Regions from separate parts of the Aeromonas jandaei genome, predicted to be linked through region 3. Evidence: predicted binding sites of a transcription regulator. Region 3 holds the regulator's gene; each other region holds the start of a gene.

Region 1 (6,718 bases), 260 kb from region 3:
CGGTAGCCCTTGGCAACGGCCCGGCCAACCAGGAAGTGATGGCAGCCCTGCAGCAAGCACTGCCGGAAGCAGAGCCCATGGTAGCCGAACATATTGAATGGGCGCTGGTAACGCTGGCCAGACGCCAGGATGAAACGAACAAGAAAACCCGCCTGCTGATCCGTTGCATCGAAAAAGGTCTGCCGGATCACGCCTGAGTGATCTGCCCCTTGCCGGATTGCAGCAGTTTTTTCATGCTCTGCCGACCCACAAAGATCAGCACGCCATGGTTGAGCAACAATGGTCGGCACACAAAAAGGACATCACAGATGCAAATGTTGGGAGTGGATATTGGAGGCTCGGGGATCAAGGGCTGTCTGGTCGATACCGAAACCGGTGAGCTGATTGGCGAGCGCCATCGCATTGCCACACCACAGCCGGCCACCCCGGCCGCCATTGCCCATACCCTCAAGGCGCTGGTGGAACACTTCGACTGGAAAGGGCCGGTGGGTTGCGGCTTCCCGGCCACCATCCACAACGGCATTGCCAAGAGCGCGGCCAACATCGACAAGAGCTGGATTGAGACCGATGCCGAGCACCTGTTTGCAGATGTCACCGGCAAGCCCTGCTATGTGCTCAACGATGCCGACGCCGCCGGTCTGGCTGAGATGCGCTTTGGTGCCGGCAAGGATCGCAAGGGGGTTATCATCCTCATCACGGTCGGCACCGGCATCGGCACCGCAGTCTTCGTCAACGGTCACCTGCTGCCCAACACCGAGCTGGGCCATTTGATGCTGGAAGGGATGATCGCCGAGCACTACTGCTCCGATGCAGTGCGCAAACGTGAGGATCTCTCCTGGGGGCGCTGGGGCAAGCGCTTCAACAAATATCTGGCTCGCCTTGAGTTTCTCTTCTCCCCCGACCTCTTCATTCTGGGCGGCGGCAGCGCAGCCAAACTGGATAAATTCGTCGATCGCATCGAGACCCGGGCACCACTCATTCCCGCAGCCAGCCTCAACCAGGCCGGTATTATCGGCGCAGCGCTCTACGCCGCCGAACGACATCAGGGCTGATTGCACATCGGTGCCATGAACTTCCGATACGAAGAGGGCCCGACAGCAATGCCGGGCCCTCTCTCTATCTGGTGATCGACCTTCTGTCCTTGCTACAAGTCATCGAGCTGGTGGGCACCGTGCACCAATCGGGTCAGGCGGGTCTGCTCCAGTCGGGCCAAATTATCCAGCAATTCAGCCGTGCTCCGAGTCGGGCACTCCTGGGCCAGATGACCCAGTTCACCAATCAACTGCTCCTCCCAGCGGCAAACCAGGGCTACGATATCTTCGGTTCTGGCTGAAGCCGGCAGCTCGCAGCGCATAATCGCTGGCAACATGTCCTCGCTAAAGCTCTGATCCAGCCAGGTCTCCCGCACCGGGCCGCCCAGCTGGCTGGCATACTCCTGCAGATGGACACTGGCGGCATCCTCCCGCCCTTGCAGATAGACCAGCAACATCCGGCAGCGTTCGCTATCCACCTGATTGGCCAGACGCCGGTAACAGAGACCGAGCTGGTGATGCACCTGCTCGAGGTAGTGCAGCAACTCTTTGATCTGTTGGAATCTCATCGCTCTGCCCTCCATGGGAAATCCGCAACCTCAGTATAAAAAACGGCCAGCCAGGCCCCAATCACGATCCGGCATCTTCTTGCGCTGCATCAAAATTGGCCGAGGTATATATAAGTGGGCAGACAGGGGGTTCAACTTTATGCAATTCTGGGGCTTGAGAGAGGTAGGCTCCACAGCCGGATAGTAGCGACAGGGATACCTAATAGAACAGAGCATCACACGCCATTAGACAACTTTAATTCGGCGCTTTGGCTTAAAAGCGAAATTCAATATGGAATAACGCCAAACCCTGCTATTCCTTATCTGCCAACTGAAAATCCTTATCACTTTTTTAGACGTCTAGACGTAAAAACATGCGTTGACACAGCCATCCGGACATCTTAGCATCATCCCCCATGATGGCAGTGCAACCTAGTGAAACCTCTGCCCAATTTTCTCGCCTGTAGCGCCCTGTGCTGTAAGGCTGTTAGCACGGAAGAATCCATGATTAAGTTGATCGGTCTCAACAAAGTCTACGGTACAGGCAGTGACGCCGTGCACGCCCTGCGTGACGTGAGTCTGCATGTACCCCAAGGCAAAATCTTCGGGGTGATCGGTGCCTCCGGTGCCGGCAAGAGTACCCTTATCCGCTGTGTCAACCTGCTGGAGCGCCCGACAGAGGGCCAGGTGATTGTCGACGGCCAGGATCTGGTCGCCCTGAGCGAACGGGATCTGACCCAGGCCCGTCGCCAGATCGGGATGATCTTCCAGCACTTCAACCTGCTCGCCTCCCGTACCGTGTTTGCCAACATCGCCTTTCCGCTGGAGCTGGCGGGCTGGAACAAGGATCAGATCAAGAGCCGGGTCGAAGAGCTGCTGGCACTGGTCGGGCTGGAAGCCCGTGCCCACGCCTATCCATCCGAACTCTCCGGCGGCCAGAAACAGCGGGTCGCCATCGCCCGGGCGCTGGCCCCGGCCCCCAAAGTGCTGCTGTGTGACGAGGCCACTTCGGCACTCGATCCGCAGACCACCCGCTCGATCCTGACCCTGCTCAAGGAGATCAACGTCAAGCTGGGGCTCACCATCCTGCTCATCACCCACGAAATGGATGTGGTGAAGGGGATCTGTGACGAAGTGGCCATCATCAGCGACGGCAGCCTGATCGAACAGGGCGAAGTGGCGTGGTTCTTCAGCAATGCCAAGACCCAGCTGGCCCGCGATTTCATTCGCTCCACCATCCATCTCGAGGTACCGCAGGAGTATCAGGATCGGATGAGCAACGAGCGAGTGCCCGGCAGCTACCCGCTGCTGAAGCTTGGCTTTACCGGCAGCACGGTCGATACGCCGCTCATCTCCGAGGCGAGCCGCCGTTTCAATATCGATATCAGCATTCTGAGCGCCGACATCGAGTACGCCGGTGGCGTCAAATTCGGTTTCCTGCTGGCCGAGCTGTTTGGGGATGAAGCCCAGTGCGAGGCGACCCAGCAGTTCTTCATCGACAATCACATTCAGCTGGAGGTAATGGGTTATGTCCGAAGCCATGATTAATCTGCTCATCACGGCCCTGGGCGACACCCTTATCATGGTGTTTGCCTCCGCCCTGTTTGGCTGCCTGCTCGGCCTGCCGCTCGGCGTGGCGCTGCATGTGACCAAAGCCGGCCAAATCCTGGCCAACCCGCTGCTCAACCGTACCCTGGGCATGGTGGTCAACGTGGGTCGTTCGGTGCCCTTTATCATCCTGCTGGTCGCGATTATTCCGCTGACCCGGCTGATTGTCGGCACCAGTATCGGCACCATCGCCGCCATCGTGCCGCTGACCGTCGGTTGCATCCCTTTCATCGCCCGTCTGGTGGAAGGTGCCCTGATGGAAGTCCCCGACGGCCTGCTGGAAGCGGCCAAGGCGATGGGCGCCAAGCCATTGCAAATCATCACCAAGGTGCTGCTGCCCGAGGCCCTGCCCGGCATCCTCAACAGCGTCACCATTACCCTCGTCACGCTGGTGAACTACTCCGCCATGGCTGGTGCCATCGGTGGTGGTGGTCTCGGTGATGTGGGCATCCGTTACGGCTATCAGCGCTTCGATCCGACCGTCATGCTGGTCACCGTCGTGATACTGGTCGTGCTGGTTCAACTTATCCAGAGCGCGGGTGAGCGCCTGGTCCACAAATGTGATCATCGTTAATCGTCGATTTCTGACAGGAGGTTTTATGAAATTTGGCATCAAATCCGTTGCGGCAGCTCTGCTGGCTGGTCTGGTACTGGCCGGTTGCGGTCAAAAGGAAGAGAACAAGACCCTGAAAGTAGGCGCCATTGCCGGCCCTGAGACCGAGCTGGTCGAAGTAGCCGCCAAGGTGGCAAAAGAGAAATATGGTCTGAACGTCGAGATCGTCAACTTCTCCGACTATGTCACCCCGAACGTGGCGCTGAACGATGGCAGCATCGACATCAACGCCTTCCAGCACAAACCCTATCTGGATGCACAGGTACGTGATCGTGGCTTCAAACTGGTACCGGTCGGCAACACCTTCGTCTACCCGATCGCCGGTTACTCCAAGAAGCTGAAGTCGCTGAGCGAGCTGAAAGATGGCGCCCAGATCGCGGTACCGAACGATCCGACCAACCTGGGCCGCTCGCTGATCCTGCTGGCCAAGCAGGGCCTGATCACCCTGAAAGATGGTGCTGGTCTGGAGGCAACCGTACTCGATATCGCCAGCAACCCGCGCAACTTCAAGATCGTTGAACTGGAAGCAGCTCAGCTGCCCCGCTCACTGGAAGACGTGGATCTCGCCATCATCAACAACACCTTTGCCGGCCAGATTGGTCTGACCCCGACCGAAAATGGCCTGTTTGTTGAAGACAAAGAGTCCCCCTACGTCAACCTGATCGTCGCCCGCGACAACAACAAGGATGACGAGAAGGTCAAACAGTTCGTACAGGCTTTCCAGACCGATGATGTCTACAAGAAAGGGCTGGAGCTGTTCAAAGGCGGCCTGGTAAAAGGTTGGTAATTGCTCACTCGACAAAAAAGGCCACGCAATGCGTGGCCTTTTTTATTGCCGCCGCTATCATATCGGCGAGCACGGCAACACGAATATAACATCACATGAAAAAATGGTATCTGGCCTACTGCAAGCCAAAGGAAGAGGCCCGCGCCCGCGCCCACCTCGATGCCCAGGGCATTGAGTCCTACTACCCCATGGTGGAAATCGAGAAACTGCGTCGGGGCAAGCGAGTCCCGGTAAAGGAACCCATGTTTCCCAACTACCTCTTCATCTACGTCGATCTGGAAGAGGTCACTCCGGTCACCCTGAAATCGACCCGTGGCATCAGCCGGATCATCCACTTCGGCAGTGAATGGACGCCCATCAGCAACAAGCTGGTCTATCAGCTGATGAGCCGCGATGACAGCGACGAGGCACGAGCCAGCTACGCCAAGCTGCCAAATGCGGGCGATAAGGTATTGATTGAAGAGGGGCCATTGGCAGGGTTTGAAGCCATCTATATGGAGCCGGATGGGGAGAAACGGGCCATTCTGCTGGTCAGTCTGCTCAATAAAGAGACCACCAGCAGCTTCGAAAACCACGCCTTCAGACGAATCGACTAAGAGGTGGGCAGGATATCCTGCCTACCCCCGTCACTCCAGCTCGAAACGGGCAATCACCGCCGTCAGCTTGCCGGTATCACCCGCCAGACGGGCGACGATGCCCTCACCCTGCTGGCTCTGCTGACAGGATTGACGGCTCAGAGCGGCAATATCCTCTACCGTTCCAGCCACTTCGGCGGCGACCTTGGATTGTTGCTCGGTCGCCGTTGCGATGGCCTCCAGCTGGCCAGATAGCGCCTGCACCAGCTGGTTCATCGCATTCAACGTCTCGGTTACCAACCCGACTGCATCACGCCCCTGCTCGACCAGCTGGGTGCCACCACTCACCGTGGTGACGGTCTGGCGGGTTTGCTGGGAAATGGCGCTAATGGTCTGGCTGATTTCGGCGGTTGACTGGTGGGTGCGGGTTGCCAGCTGACGTACCTCATCGGCGACCACGGCAAAACCGCGCCCCTGATCACCGGCCCGCGCCGCTTCTATTGCCGCATTAAGGGCAAGCAAGTTGGTCTGTTCGGCTATGGTGGCGATCACTTCGGTGATCTGCCCGACCTGTTCGCTCTGCTTCTCAAGCAATCCCATCGCGTGATTGGCTTGCCCAATCATGGCGGCGATCTGCTGCATCGCATCTGTCATCCGTGCCAATGCATTCTGTCCCTGCCGGGTTTGTTGCTGCACCTGATGGGCACTATCGGCTGCATTGGCAATATTGCCCGCAACCTCTTTCGTACTGACCGACATCTGCTCGATAGCGCTGGCGACCGCTTTTACCCGGATATCCTGCGCGGTCAAATCGGTCACTATCGCCTGAGTTGTGCTGCCAACATCCTGACAGGCGGCGTCTACCTGTCCCACCGCCCCCTGCAGCTCGCTCACCAGATTGCGTAGCTGGGCCGACATCCGGTTGATGGAGCCGGTCAAACCGCCCAGTTCATCCTGACTCAGGACGGGCAAGGGGTTGGCAGCAAGCTTGCCGTCGGCAACCTCACCTGCCCGCACAACCAGACTGGCGATATCACGAGTCAAACGACGACTGAAGAGCCACGCCACCAACATGCCAAGCACGATGGAACTCCCCGTTGCCAGCAACAGAGTACGAGTGATGGAGTGGCCAGCCTGGGTCATCTCTCCTGAGATTGCAGTCACTTTGCTGCGGGTTTCCCCTACCTGTTTGGCCAGCCGCTCGTAGAGGATCTCCTGCATCGGCTCAATCTCTTTTGCCATCAGATAGTTGGCCTGATCCCAATCCGGTGCTTGCCGCTTGCTGATGACCTGGCCCACCAGCTCCGAAAAGGGGGTTCCCATCTCCTCAAACAACTGCCAGAGGCTGCGCTCGGTTTCGGAAAAGAGACTGGACTGCAGCTTGAGTTCTGCCACCCGTTGCTGATGGAACTTGTAATAGTCCTCATACTTGCTGCGATATTCCGGGTCGCCGGAAATAAGAAAATCTCGCAGGGCGGAGAGCGCATTTGACAAGCTGTTGTAGGCATCTCCCACCTGCTTGAGCAACATACGGCGATCTCCCGATAGCTGATCCT
Region 2 (6,718 bases), 1.1 Mb from region 3:
ATCGTTATGACGACGCCACCGAAACACTGACGCCGGTGGCACAACCAGCCGCCATGAAAGAGGCGACGCTGGGGCTGGCGCTCTGGGGCAGCCTGGCTTATCAGAAGGGGCTCTACCGGACGGCTAAAGATGAGCGAACCGCCGCTGCCGAACAGGCGCCATCAACCAGCGCAACCCGATAGAAAAAAACCGCCGAAAGGCGGTTTTTTCACACTGGCATTATGGCTGGGGGAAACAGGGCAGCGAGCGGCTGAACCTGTGCTCGAACACCAGCGAGGTCTCGAGATGCACCACCTCTTCGCGGGAGGTGAAGTGATCGAAGACAAAGTTGCGCAGGTGTTCGGTATCGGCCACGCAGAGGTGCACCAGGAAATCATCCTTGCCGCCCATGTGGAACAGGCTGATCACCTCGGGCAGCACCAGAATGGCATCGCGAAAATCGTCGATGATCTGGCGGCTGTGACGGGCCAGTTGCAGGGATACCATAGCCTGAATGTGACCACCGAGGGCCTGATAATCGACCTCGCAGTGCGCCCCTTTGAGCACCCCGTCCTGTTGCAGCTTGCGTACCCGTTCCAGACAGGTGGAGGGAGCAACCCCCACCAGCGCGGCCAGATCCTTGTTGGTCATGCCTGCATCCCGAAACAGATGGGCCAGGATATCCAAATCCAGTTGATCCAGATTTCTCATCTTCACTCCTCTAACCGCTCAATTTTTTAGACTCTGCCCGTAAACCGGGCCAAACACAACGGCCATTGACATCCCCCCCGCCCTGCCTATGCTTGGCGCCATTCGCCGGGCTCGGTAAACCGGCCACCATACGAGGATCCGCCATGCACCCGTTTCATCCCTTCTGGAGCCTGGAGCTTCCCCGCGTCGATGGTCAGCTGCTGCTGACCCCCTGTCCGGGCACCCAGCAGGTGCCGCTGACTCTCGCCCTTGACCAGCTGCGACTGGCCGGGGCCCACGCCGTCATCACCCTGATGACTGACGCCGAACTGGCCCGCTTCGACCTCGCCCACCTTGGTGTGCAGGTCGAACGGGAGGGAATGCGCTGGTTCCACCTTCCCATCGAAGATGATCAGGCCCCCGACTCCTGTTTCGAGCAGAGCTGGCTGCAACTTCTGCCCCGGCTGACCGAGCTGCTGCGCGATGGCAAACATCTGGTCATCCACTGCAAGGGGGGAAGCGGTCGCACCGGACTGCTGGCCGCCCTTCTGCTGATCTCCCTTGGCCGGCCCCTTGACGAGGCGATGGCCACCGTCAAGGCCCACAGACCCAAGGCATTCACTCTGGATACCCACCGCCACTGGCTGCAGCAGCAGGCCGATCGACTGGAGCACAACGCCTGAACTACTTGCCGCTCTGGTCGTAGGTAAAGACCTTGCCGATATCCTCCACCCTGTAGCTGGTGAGCTGATAGACGTAGTAGTTGAGCCAGTTGGAGAACAGCAGATGGCCGTGGCTGCGCCAGCTGGCGCGCGGGGTCTGGCTAGGGTCGTTGTTCGGGTAGTAGTTGACCGGGATGATGGGGTCGAGCCCCGCAGCCAGATCCCGGCGATATTCACCGTCAAGGGTCAACGCATCGTACTCGGGATGGCCGGTCACGAAGACCTGACGACAATCCTTGGTGGCCGCCAGATAGACTCCCGCCTCTGCTGATTCAGCGAAAATCTGCAGATCGGTGTGAGCGCGGATCAGGTCGCCGTCGAACGCCGCATAGCGGGAGTGAGGCGCGACAAACTCGTCATCAAAGCCGCGCAGCAGCGGCTCGTGCTCGTCGAGGCGGTGGTGGTGATAAACGCCGGAGAGCTTCTCACCCCGGGTCTGCTTCTCCATGCCATACAGGGCTTTCAGCGCCGCCTGCACTGCCCAGCAGAGGAACAGAGTGGAGGTCACATGCTGATGGGACCACTCGATGATCTCGACGATGCGCGGCCAGTAAACCACCTCCTCGAACTCCACCAGCCCGAGCGGCGCCCCGGTGATGATCATGCCGTCATAGTTGTTGCCACGCACCTGCTCGAAGTCGTGATAGAAGTTCTCAAGATGCGCCTGCGGCGTGTTCTTCGACTCCCGATCGTCGATGCGCAGCAGATCCACATCCACCTGTAGCGGCGAGTTGGAGAGCATCCGCATCAGCTGGATCTCGGTCTCAATCTTCTTGGGCATCAAATTGAGGATCAACACCCGCAGCGGGCGGATGTTCTGGGTGACGGCCCGTGATTCCGTCATCACGAAGATGTTCTCCTGCCCCAGCACTTCGGCGGCGGGTAACTGGTCCGGGATCTTGATCGGCATGCTTACTCCCTGTACTGCATCGGTAAATATGTCTGGACATCCAGAAGCCTATAATAAAGCGTTCACCCTGTCATCAGATACCTTTTGTATTCACCCTCGCCTTTGACTAGCATACGGCTCAGTATCTCCCCTGCATCCAAGATAATGACCGGTATCAAGATTTCCGTAGATCGACTGCAAGTCGGCAACTATGTATCCCTGCCACTGGGGTGGCGCGAACACCCGTTCCTGTTTTCCAGCTTCAAAATCAAGAATGAAGAAGAGATCGAACTGATCCGTCGCCTGGGCCTCAAACTGGTGACCATCATTCCCGACAAGAGCGATGTACCGCCCAAGCCTCTCGAGCAGGCACATGCCGTCACCCAGCAATCGGAAAACGCCGATGCAGCCCAGCGTCAGGCCCAGATGCAGCAGGAGAAGGATCGCCGCATCGAGCAGTTGCAGCTCTATCGCCGCAATTTGCAGCAGTGCGAAAAGCAGTTCCAGCAGTCGCTGGCGCAGGTGCGCAGCGTAATGAGCAAGATCCAGTCACGCCCCCTCAATGCCATCGGCGAGGCGCAGGACCTGGTCAACGCCATGACCGAGCAGTTGCTCTCGGTAGACGAGATGGTGCTCCATCTCGTCTCTGACGGCGAGGATGGCAACAACCTCTACTTCCACTCCCTCAATGTGAGCGTGCTCAGCATGCTGCTGGCCAAGGAGTGCTGCATGACGGCCGACGAGATCCGCCAGGTTGGCATGGGAGCCCTGTTCCACGACATCGGCAAGCTGAAGATCCCGAGCCAGATCCTGCGCAAGACCGAGCCGCTGACCAAGCCGGAGCAAAACCTGATGGCCCAGCACCCGCGCTACGGGCTGGACCTGCTCAATCTGGCCAAGGATTTCCCGGCCGAAGCGAAGGGCATAGTGCTGCACCACCACGAATATCTGGATGGCAGCGGGCCGGAGGGGCTCAAGAAGGGGCAGCTCGATCCGCTGACCCAGATGGTCTCCCTCATCAACGAATACGATAACCTCTGCCATATGCAGGCCAAGGTGCCCTACTCGGCCCTGAGCGGTCTCTACAAGCAGCGCAAGGCCCAGTTCAATCCGGAGTACCTCAGCATGCTGATCCGGCTGATGGGGATCTACCCGCCCGGCAGCGTGGTGCAGCTCTCCAACGGTCAAGTCGGGCTGGTGATGTCGGTCAACGCCTCCCGCCTGCTCTACCCCTCGGTGCTGGTGTACGATCCACGCATCCCGCGCCAGGAGGCGGCCATCATCGACCTGCAGCAGGCCGAGCTCTCCATCGCCAAGGTGATCCATCCCAAGCGGTTGCCGCCAGCGGTGTTCGAGTACCTCAATCCGCGCACCCGGATCAGCTACTACTTCGAGCACAACAAGCCCTGATCCCCGCAGGCCAGTAGCCCTCTCTTTTCCCCGTTTCAGCACAAGGAGCCCGTCATGCGTATCGAGATCATCAGCACCGGAGACGAGATAGTGACGGGTCTGGTGGTGGATACCAATGCCGCCTGGCTCAGCGCCCTGCTGCTGGAACAGGGCTGGCAGGTGCGCCGCCGCCTGACGGTGGGGGACAACCTCGCCGACCTGAAAAGCGTGCTGCAAGAGAGCGCCAGCCGTGCCGAGGTGGTGCTGGTGTGTGGCGGACTCGGCCCCACTGCCGACGATCTCACCGCCCAGGCGGCAGCCGAAGCCTTCGGCCAGCCGCTCACCCTGTTTCCTGACTGGCTCGCCACCATCGAAGCACGCTACGCCAGCCGGGGCCGCACCATGCCCACCAGCAATGCCAAGCAGGCCTGGCTGCCGCAGGCTTGCGAGATCCTCGACAATCCGGTCGGTACCGCCTGCGGTTTTGTGGTTGCTCACCCGGCCAGCCACGGCCTGAGCTGGCTCTTCTTCACCCCGGGCGTCCCCTTCGAATTCAAACAGATGGTGTGCGAACAGATCTTGCCTCGCCTCAAGGTGCTGGCCGGCACCCAGACCGATACCGAGCTGCGCCGCTTCTACACCTTCGGCGTCTCGGAATCAGCCCTCAGCGATATGCTGGATGCGGCCCCTTGGCCCAGCGGGATCGAACTCGGTTACCGATCCGCTATGCCGCTTATCGAGCTGAAGCTCATCGGTCATGGTGCCAGCACGGCAGACATGGATGCAGCCGAAGCGCGACTGCTCGCCCCCATCGAGCCCTGGCTGGTCGGCAGAGGGGATCTCGAACCGGCGCAGCAGATCCTCACTCTGCTGGGAGAGAAACCACTCACTCTGTATGAATGTGAGAGCCGGGGGGCCTTGCTGGCCATGTGCCATGAACACGCTGTGCTGGAGGCCAGCTTTAGCAGCGCCTTGAGCTGCGAGCTTGCCCAGCTGACGGGCACTCCCCATGGAGTGAGTCTGACCATAGGCCAGGCTGGCCCGGACGGCGTGCCACTGCTGCTCTGCGCCGATGAAATCTCGTTCGGTCAGACCCTCAAGGTCAGCCACCCGGATCCCGAGAGCCGCCGCAAGATCCTCGCCTTCGCCGCCCTCGACATGCTGCGCCGCCATCTGCTGGGATTGCCGGTACTGGCCGATTACCTCACCCTGACCAGAACGGCCCGGCTCGGCGACTGACCAACGCTGAAAACCAATCCTGAATCTTCTGCGCCGCACAGGCTCGTTTCCATGATCCGGCATTGGGCCGGGTCATCTCCAATCAGCACTGTCATTTCTTACGATCCCGTCACCCATTTGCACTCAATCCATTGACCTTCCAGCAGAAATATCCAAATACTGCACACTCTTCGGCTCAGTGATTCGCTTTATCCATCATTGAGAGATTTAATGACAGTAGAGGGGCACTTCCCTCTCCCACCCAGCAAGGAGAGCCGGTGTTAAGCAAAGAGTGGCTGCTGCTATCAAGTGACATGGATCAGGTCTGCCTGCGCATCGCGCCGGGACTCACCAAACCTGTCACCGAACAGGATGTGCAGACTCTGCTGCTCGCCTCCAACTGCCGCCGCTACCAACCCCTGACGGAGGGGATCAAACAGTCGATCACCCTGCTCAACATGCTGCAAGGCAACCCTGCCGCCTCTGTCCCAACGACACCCATCCCCATCGCCAAGCGGCACGATGCCAAGGTGATGATTGTGGTCGAGAAAGACCGGATGAGTGCCAGCGCCCAGATCACCGCCGACTGGGGTGGCAAGTACCTGACCCTCGAACAGTTGCAAGAGGCGATCTCCATCAGCGAGGTGAAGCAGGGGGTCAGCGAGGCTCTGCTTGCTACCGCCATCCTCTCCGCCAAGGAAGCGGCCCCCGGCAGCATGCTGAAACTGGTCATCGCCCGCGGCCAGGCCGCCGTCAACGGCCAGGACACCCGCTACGAGCGGCTGGTGGAGACCCCTGCCGAACGTATTCTCAAACCTCAGGAGCTGGATCATGGCCGGGTCGACCTGAGGGATCTCGGCTCCATCGTCACCGTCAAGGCAGGTGCCCAGCTGATGCGCCGTCACCCGGCAACTCAGGGCGTCCCCGGCTTCACCGTGACCGGTCAGGAGCTCCCTGCCAAGCATGGCAAGGACAGCCCCATGAGTGCCGGAGAGGGCACCTTCTTCTCGCCCGATGACCCGGACCTGCTGATTGCAAGCCGCGCAGGTCTCCCCTGTCAGGAGAAGGCGGGAATGAAGGTGGATGAGGTGCTGAGCGTGAAGCGGGTGGATGCCCGCCACGGTCACATCACCTTCGAGGGGGGGCTCATCGTCAATGATGATGTCAATCCGGGCATGAAGATCTCGGTGAGCGGTGACATCGTCGTCGGCGGCTTTATCGAGGGAGGCTGGATTGAAGCGGGAGGCACCATCACGGTGCGTCACGGCATCATAGGTCGGCGCAATGAACAGGGCGAGTACCTCTGCCAGCTCAACGCGCAGGGGGAGATCCACGCCAACTACGCCCAATATGCCCAGCTGGAGGCCGGCGGCGATATCCAGATCCAGACCCAGCTCAGCCACTGCTACAGCCGCAGCGGTCAGGACATCAAGGTGGGTGACAGCGGGATGCGCAAAGGAAACCTGCTGGGAGGGCTCGCCATCGCCAACCGGCTTATCATCTCTCCCGTGCTCGGAGCATCGGCCGGCAACCATACCAAGCTGCAGATCCTCGGCGGCTACTTTACTCACAAGGAGCAGGAACATCAGCTCAAACAACAGCAACAGCTCTGTCAGGAGCAGCTCGACAAGATCAAGGAGTTGGTGATGCGGCTGGTGCAACTCCCCACTGAAAAACGCAATCCCGATACCCTGCGCAAGCTCAAACCAATCCGAGAGCGCCATCAGCAGGAGCTCCGCCAGCTGGAAGAGCAACTTGCCGCCAACCACGAAGAGCTGCAAAAGCTGATGGCAGAGATGGACATCATCGCCACCCAGCATCTCTTCCCCGG
Region 3 (6,718 bases):
CCAGCAGCTGGTAGAAGCGGTGGCACTGCTCGGCATTGTCGGTGACGCCGGCCCCCACCAGCGCAACCAGACTGTACCCCTCCTTCTGGATGAGGCCGGTGAAGCTCCCTTGCAGCTGGAAGTCGCGCAGCAGCTCGAAGGCCCCTTGTGCCACTTCGAGGGTATAGGCGAGGCGCAATACCCGGCGATCCGGCTGGCGCTGCAGGGTGAGCGGATTGAGGCGGTGACGGGCCAGATGGGCCTCGATGGTGGCTACCGTCTGCTCATAGTTGGTCTGTGGCAGCACCTTCAGCTCGATGAGGGCGATTCTGATCCACCGAGGAGACGATGCGGGCACCGCCGGAGCGGGGGGCGCGGCGCAGGATGTGGGTGCAGCCCTCGTCCGGGTTGTAGCTGCAGCGCAGGGTGAGGCGCTGACGACTGTCGGCCACCGGTTGCAGGGTACGGGAGTGCAATACCGAAGAGCCAAGACGGGCCAGCTCGTTGGCTTCGGCGAGGCTCAGGCGCTCCAGCAGGCGTGCCTCCTTCACCCGACGCGGGTCGGCGCTGTAGACCCCGGCCACGTCGCTCCAGATGGTGGTGGATTCGCCGTCCGCCAGCAGAGCCAACAGGCTGGCGCTGTAGTCGGAACCGTTGCGACCGAGCAGCAGGGAGCGGCCTTCCATGTCGGCGGCAATAAAGCCGGTCACCACGATGCGACCGGCATGCTCCGCCAGTCGCGCCTTGAGCAGTTCGCTGGAGAGCGCAGTATCCACCTTGACCAGAGCGCCATCCTCGGCACGCAGGAAGCTGCGGGCATCGAGCCAGATGGCCTTGTCGCCGCGGCTGGTGAGCAGGGCTGCTAGCAGGCGCGCCGACCACACCTCGCCAAAGGCGAGCAGGCCGTTGCGGGCGAAGCGGTCAAACTGCCCCTCAAGCGTCTTGGCGATGAGCTGCATGTCGTCGGCCAGCTGTTTGCTCAGATCAAGCTGCAGCTCACCTTCCAGCAGGCCGTCGATCAGCCCCTGCTGATAGGCGTGGAGGGCGGAGATGGCTTCGCCAGCGGCTTCATCACCCGCTTCGGCCAGCTCCACCAGCTGGATCAGTCGGTTGGTGGTCTTGCCGGCGGCGGAGACTACGATCAGCTCGTCGCCACCCACCTGTTGTTCAACGATGCTGGCGACCCGGCGATAACAGACCGGATCCGCCAGACTGCTGCCACCGAATTTGTGGACGTGACGTCGCTTCAAGCCTGCTTCTGTTGCCACCGCGATCTCTCCTTGTTGCTGCTGTTCCATTACTTCGCTACCTGTTCTGCCTGCTGCGCCTGTGCAAAAGCCTGTGCCAGATCGGCCACCAGATCTTCACCGTGTTCAATACCGACCGACAACCGCAGCAGCTGGGCGCTGATACCTGCTGCCTGCTGCGCGACCGGGGTCATGGCCCTGTGAGTCATGCTGGCCGGATGGGCCACCAGGCTCTCCACTCCGCCGAGGGACTCGGCTACCGAGAAGAGGGTGAGGGCCGCGAGGAAGGCGCGAATGCCCGCCTCGCTGCAATCGAGTTCAAAACTTAGCATGGCGCCGAAGCCGGACTGTTGACGGCGCGCAATATCGTGGCCCGGATGGCTCGGCAGGCTGGGGTGATAGATGCGTTTCACCAGCGGCTGCTGTTGCAGGAAGGCGAGGATGCGGTCGGTATTCTCCTGATGGGAGCGCAATCTGGGGGCCAGAGTGCGCAGACCGCGCAGGGTGAGGTAGGAGTCGAACGCCCCGGAGGTGAGCCCCAGACAGTTGGCCCACCACACCAGCGACTCGGCCAGCTCGGCCTCCTTGGCAATTGCCACTCCGCCCACCACGTCTGAGTGACCGTTGATGTACTTGGTGGTGGAGTGCACCACCACATCGGCACCGAGGGCCAGCGGCTGTTGCAGCAGGGGGGAGAGGAAGGTGTTGTCCACCACTACCTGTGCACCCACCTCATGAGCTGCACTGGCAATGGCGCTGATATCCACCACCCGCAGCAGCGGGTTGGAGGGGGTTTCGACCCATACCAGCGCGGGCTTCTGGGCCAGCGCGGCGGCCAGTGCGGCCTCATCCCCCTGATCGACAAACTGCACCCGGTAGTGGCCCTTGGCCGCCAGATACTCGAACAGGCGCCAGGTGCCGCCGTAGCAGTCGTGAGGGGCGATCAGCAGATCCCCAGCCTTGAGCAGTGCTGTGGTGACCAGATGGATAGCACCCATGCCGGTGCCGGTGACCACAGCGCCAGCGCCCCCTTCCAGTGCCGCCAGCGCGTCCGCCAGATTGGTGCGGGTCGGGTTGCCGGAACGGGCATAATCGTATTGACGGGGTTCGCCAAAGTCGGCAAAGGTGTAGTTGCTGGAGAGGTAGATAGGCGGCACCACGGCACCGTGTTGCTGGTCTGTCTCAATCCCGGTGCGAACCGCCAGGGTGGCCTTGTGGGTCATGTTTCTCTCCTTGATCTCTCTGGACGGTGGCCGCTCTTCCTGCCACGCTGCTTTTGCCACACGCAATCGTGCCAATGCTGGCATCATGATGAACCACACTACGCCAGCTTAAAAAGGCCGTCAACACTTCCAGACGTCTAAATGGCTTTGCTGTTGGATTGCCATTAATTTCCTTAAGGGTTAAAATCCGCGCTCACGGCTAAATGAGAACAGGTGAGTCATGGGAACAGAGTGGAACGGCGACTACGTCAGCCCCTACGCGGAACACGGTAAGAAGAGCGAACAGGTCAAGAAGATTACCGTCTCGATCCCGCTCAAGGTGTTGAAAGTGTTGACCGATGAGCGCACCCGCCGTCAGGTGAACAACCTGCGTCATGCGACCAACAGCGAGCTGCTCTGTGAAGCCTTCCTGCACGCTTTCACCGGCCAGCCGCTCCCTTGCGACGAAGACTTGCGCAAGGATCATCCGGACAGCGTCCCTGCCGAAGCGCGCGCCATCATGGAAGCGCTGGGCAAAGAGATCGAAGATTTCGACAAGGAATAACCCCCAATGACGCGGCCCTGGCCGCGTCATTGCTATCTGCCATGTCCCGTTTCAGCCTGCGCCACTATCACCACCACGTTTGTAGCCATAGTCACGACTTTGCCCAGTTGGTGATCCCCCTCGACGGCCCCCTCGAGATCGAGGTGCAGGGCCGGGGGCGCCGGCTTGCCCCCGGTTCTGCCTGCATCATCGCTCCCGGCGAGCGGCACGACTACGCCGCCGATCCGGCGCTTTCGTTTCTGGTGCAGGAGAGCGACTGGCTGCCCGGGGATCTGGCAGCTCATCCTTTTATCGAGCTGGATGAACCCCAGCGTCACTACCTCGCCTTTTTGCACCGGATGGTGGCCGAAGGGCGGCAGGTGGCGGGCATGGAGCACCCTGCTGGCGGAAGGGCAGGGGATGCAGAGCGCTGCCACGCCGCGCCTTGCCGCCCGCATCCTCAAGGTGCAGCGCCATATCGAGGCCAACCTCGCCGCCCCGCAGACCAATCAGCAACTCGCTGCCATCGCCTGCCTTGGCCAGAGCCAGTTCAAGCTAGCCTTTCGCCAGCAGCTGGGGGTGAGCGTCTCCCACTACATTCGCAGTCAGCGCATGGCACTGGCGCGAACCCTGCTTGCCAGCACGCAGCTGCCCGTCGGCGAGATTGCCAGCCGCTGTGGTTACCAGAATCAGGGGGCCTTCAGCGAGCGCTTCTTGAGTGAGACCGGGCTCACTCCGTCCCTCTGGCGCCAGCAAAACGGCCACTTGCCATAACGAAACGGCTGATCGCCGAAGACGGGATGCTCTCTTTGGGCCATGCTGCGGGTCATGCAAGGTGCACGATAAACAGGAGCCGAAATGGAGACGATTAGCTGGCAGGATTTCGAGATGGTGGAGCTCCGGGTGGGCACCCTGGTGCGGGTCGAGCCGTTCCCCGAGGCGCGCAAACCGGCCTACAAGGTGTGGGCGGATTTTGGCCCTGAACTGGGGATCCGCAAGAGCAGCGCCCAGATCACCGCTCTCTACCAGCCAGAGCAGCTGGTGGGCCGCCAGATCATCGCCGTAGTCAACTTCCCGACCAAGCAGATCGGCCCGTTTCAGTCTGAATTTCTGCTGACCGGTTTCTATCGGCCGGATGGCGCTGTAGTGATGGCTATCCCCGAGCAGGCGGTGGAGAACGGCGCCAGGCTGGGCTGAGCGCACACCCGAACAGAGAGAAGAGAGGCGACCCCGGGGTCGCCTCTCTTTTTGTTATCTGCTGCGAGTCGTTACTTCAACAGGCTGAAGATCAGCGCCGATACCGCCAGCGAGCCGGTCAGCAGGATAAAGCCGTTGGTCCAGCCGTGACGGAAGCGGGCCAGCGCCTCCACCTTATAGATGGCAATCACCGGCATGATGAACAGGATCATGGCGATCACCGGGCCGGAGAGGGTTTCCATCAGCCCCAGAATGCCCGGGTTGATGACTGCAGCACCCCAGATAGAGAAGAACATCAGGGCGATGCCGACCTTGTCCGCCTTGGCCAGCGGCAGGCCGGTGGGCTTGGCGATCAGGCTTTTCAGGCTTTCGCGGGCACCGAGGAAGTGGCCGAGGAAGGAGGAGCTGATGGCGATAAAGGCGATGAGCGGCCCCAGAGTCACGATCACCGGGTTGTCGGTAATGTTGGCGAGATAGGAGAGCACAGAGACGTTCTGGGCCTTGGCTTCAGCCAGCTGGGCTGGCGAGAGGCTCAGCACGCAGGAGAAGACGAAGAACAGCACGAAGCCCACCAGCATCACTGTGGTGTTGCGCAGGATCAGGCCGCTCTTGGCTTCCGCCTGCTCGCCATATTCACGGCGCTGCACGTTGGCAAAGCCGGAGATGGCGGCGGCGTGGCTGAAGGCGAATACGGTGACCGGCAGCGCCAGCCAGACGGTGTTGAGGAAGCTGACCCCTTCAAACGCCGTCACTTCCGGCCACTGCCACTGAGGGATCAGGTAGCAGGAGAGGGCCGCCAGAATGGCCGCCAGCGGATAGACCATAAAGGCGAAGGCGCGCAGCATCGCTTTCTCACCCGCCAGCATCACGGCGATCATGGCAAATACCAGCATGCCGGAGAGCATCACCCGATCCGGGGTTGCCATGCCGAGCTGGTTGACCATAAAGCTCTCCACCGTGTTGGTCAGCCCTACCCCGTAGATGAGCAGGATCGGGAAGATGGAGAGGAAATAGAGCGCAGAGATGAGGCGACCGGCCATCTTGCCGAAGTGCTCCTCCGCGACTTCGGTGAAGTCGGCGTGGGGGCGTGAAGAGGAGAGCACGAAGCGCGCCAGCCCGCGGTGGGCGAGGAAGGTCATGGGGCCTGCCAGTACCGCGACGATGACGAGAGGCCAGATGCCGCCCAGACCCAGATTGATGGGCAGGAACAGGATACCGGCGCCAACGGCGGTGCCAAACAGGCTGATAACCCAGTGGGTGTCATGACGGCGCCAGCGGGTGGTGCTGGCCGTGGTGGAGCAGGAACCGGATAGCTCCTTGGTAGCCTCTACAGATAAACTCATTACTAATTCACTTTTTGTTAGTGTTTTAATCTGAGTTTATTGTGGTTTATCGGGATTTAATTCTCAAAAGGCGAGACTGAAACATATCACTGCCATTGCGGGGTTTAGCCAGCGAGATTGGGAATGGAATCTGGGTCACAGAATGCAACAAAACTGACAATGGTGATTTTTGTGAAATATAAAACCAAAATTTGATCTGCGCTCGTTTTTTTATTTTGACTAATCAGGCGTTTTTAGAATTACGTGAAAAATCGCACCATTTCTCGCCGACCGACTGTGATGTTTCACTGTCATTTTGCCGCTTTGCCAGCGTATCACGCTGTTCAAGAGCGCCTTGACCAGCGGATCACTCCGGCCATTACTCGGGGCAACTTCCCTGACAAAGCAGGCGGCCATCGGGCCGCCTGCTTGTCTGGTGTGATGATATCGCTATCCGTTTAGTGGGCCAGAATGTTGCCCCAGGCGAGATCCGGATCCCCCATCACGATAAAGTCAGGGTTCTCCAGCGACTCGGTTTCGTTGTAACTGAGTGGCTGCAACGCCAGGCTGAGGATGCGGCCACCGGCTGCCTCGACGATGCACTGGGCGGCGGCGGTGTCCCACTCGCCGGTGGGGCCGAGCCGCACGTAGCAATCGGCCGCCCCTTCCGCCACCAGACAGGATTTGAGGGAGCTGGAGCCGAGCGGGATCAGCTCGTAGTTGATGGCCGGGTTGAGGCGGCGGGTGAGCTTCTCCAGCTTCTGGCGGCGGCTGATGGCCACCACCAGCGAGTCAGGCTGGTCATGCTCGTGGTGCATGGCGCTGATGGGCAACACCTCGCCGTTCACTTCCTTGAAGGCGCCGTAGCCGCGCACCGCCCAGTAGAGCACGTCAGACTCGGGGGCGTAGATGACCCCGAGCACCGGCACATTGTCCCGCACCAGGGCGATCAGGGTGGCGAAATCGCCGCTGCCTGCGATAAATTCGCCAGTGCCGTCAAGGGGATCCACCAACCAGTATTGCCGCCAGTTGGATCGCTGGCTGAAGGGGATGTCGGCCGCCTCTTCGGTCAGCACCGGCACATGGGGGGTGAGCGCCGAGAGCGCCTGTTTGAGGTAGGCATCGGCAGCAAGATCGGCACTGGTGACCGGGGTCGCATCCTCCTTCAGCTGACGCTCGAACTGACCGCCGTGATAGATGTCGTGAAGGATCCTTCCGGCTTCGCGG

What was found. Region 3 encodes MetJ, which represses methionine synthesis genes. Its sites were predicted from a motif close to AGANNTCTAGANNTCT; they were not measured.
Region 1: a site for MetJ is predicted at 1,934-1,949, ahead of metN (methionine ABC transporter ATP-binding protein MetN). Genes of this name have one in related genera too.
Region 2: a site for MetJ is predicted at 2,328-2,343, ahead of metA (homoserine O-acetyltransferase MetA). Genes of this name have one in related genera too.

The regions. Positions count from the first base shown of each region.
Region 1 is NZ_CP149571.1:1,647,146-1,653,863, reverse strand. Features, by position in the region: gene queG (tRNA epoxyqueuosine(34) reductase QueG) at 1-197, shown strand, start outside; gene ppgK (polyphosphate--glucose phosphotransferase) at 309-1,052, shown strand; gene WE862_RS08000 (hypothetical protein) at 1,145-1,600, opposite strand; gene metN (methionine ABC transporter ATP-binding protein MetN) at 2,084-3,127, shown strand; gene WE862_RS07990 (methionine ABC transporter permease) at 3,108-3,761, shown strand; gene metQ (methionine ABC transporter substrate-binding lipoprotein MetQ) at 3,787-4,587, shown strand; gene rfaH (transcription/translation regulatory transformer protein RfaH) at 4,683-5,183, shown strand; gene WE862_RS07975 (methyl-accepting chemotaxis protein) at 5,214-6,718, opposite strand, start outside.
Region 2 is NZ_CP149571.1:309,621-316,338, forward strand. Features, by position in the region: gene WE862_RS01540 (LTA synthase family protein) at 1-182, shown strand, start outside; gene WE862_RS01545 (Lrp/AsnC family transcriptional regulator) at 220-690, opposite strand; gene WE862_RS01550 (tyrosine-protein phosphatase) at 834-1,352, shown strand; gene metA (homoserine O-acetyltransferase MetA) at 1,354-2,301, opposite strand; gene WE862_RS01560 (HD-GYP domain-containing protein) at 2,446-3,690, shown strand; gene WE862_RS01565 (molybdopterin-binding protein) at 3,745-4,908, shown strand; gene WE862_RS01570 (DUF342 domain-containing protein) at 5,166-6,718, shown strand, end outside.
Region 3 is NZ_CP149571.1:1,385,577-1,392,294, forward strand. Features, by position in the region: partial or broken gene WE862_RS06720 (bifunctional aspartate kinase/homoserine dehydrogenase II) at 1-1,277, opposite strand, end outside; gene metB (cystathionine gamma-synthase) at 1,277-2,449, opposite strand; gene metJ (met regulon transcriptional regulator MetJ) at 2,670-2,993, shown strand; partial or broken gene WE862_RS06735 (helix-turn-helix domain-containing protein) at 3,000-3,746, shown strand; gene WE862_RS06740 (tRNA-binding protein) at 3,831-4,169, shown strand; gene WE862_RS06745 (aromatic amino acid transport family protein) at 4,241-5,512, opposite strand; gene cysQ (3'(2'),5'-bisphosphate nucleotidase CysQ) at 5,950-6,718, opposite strand, start outside.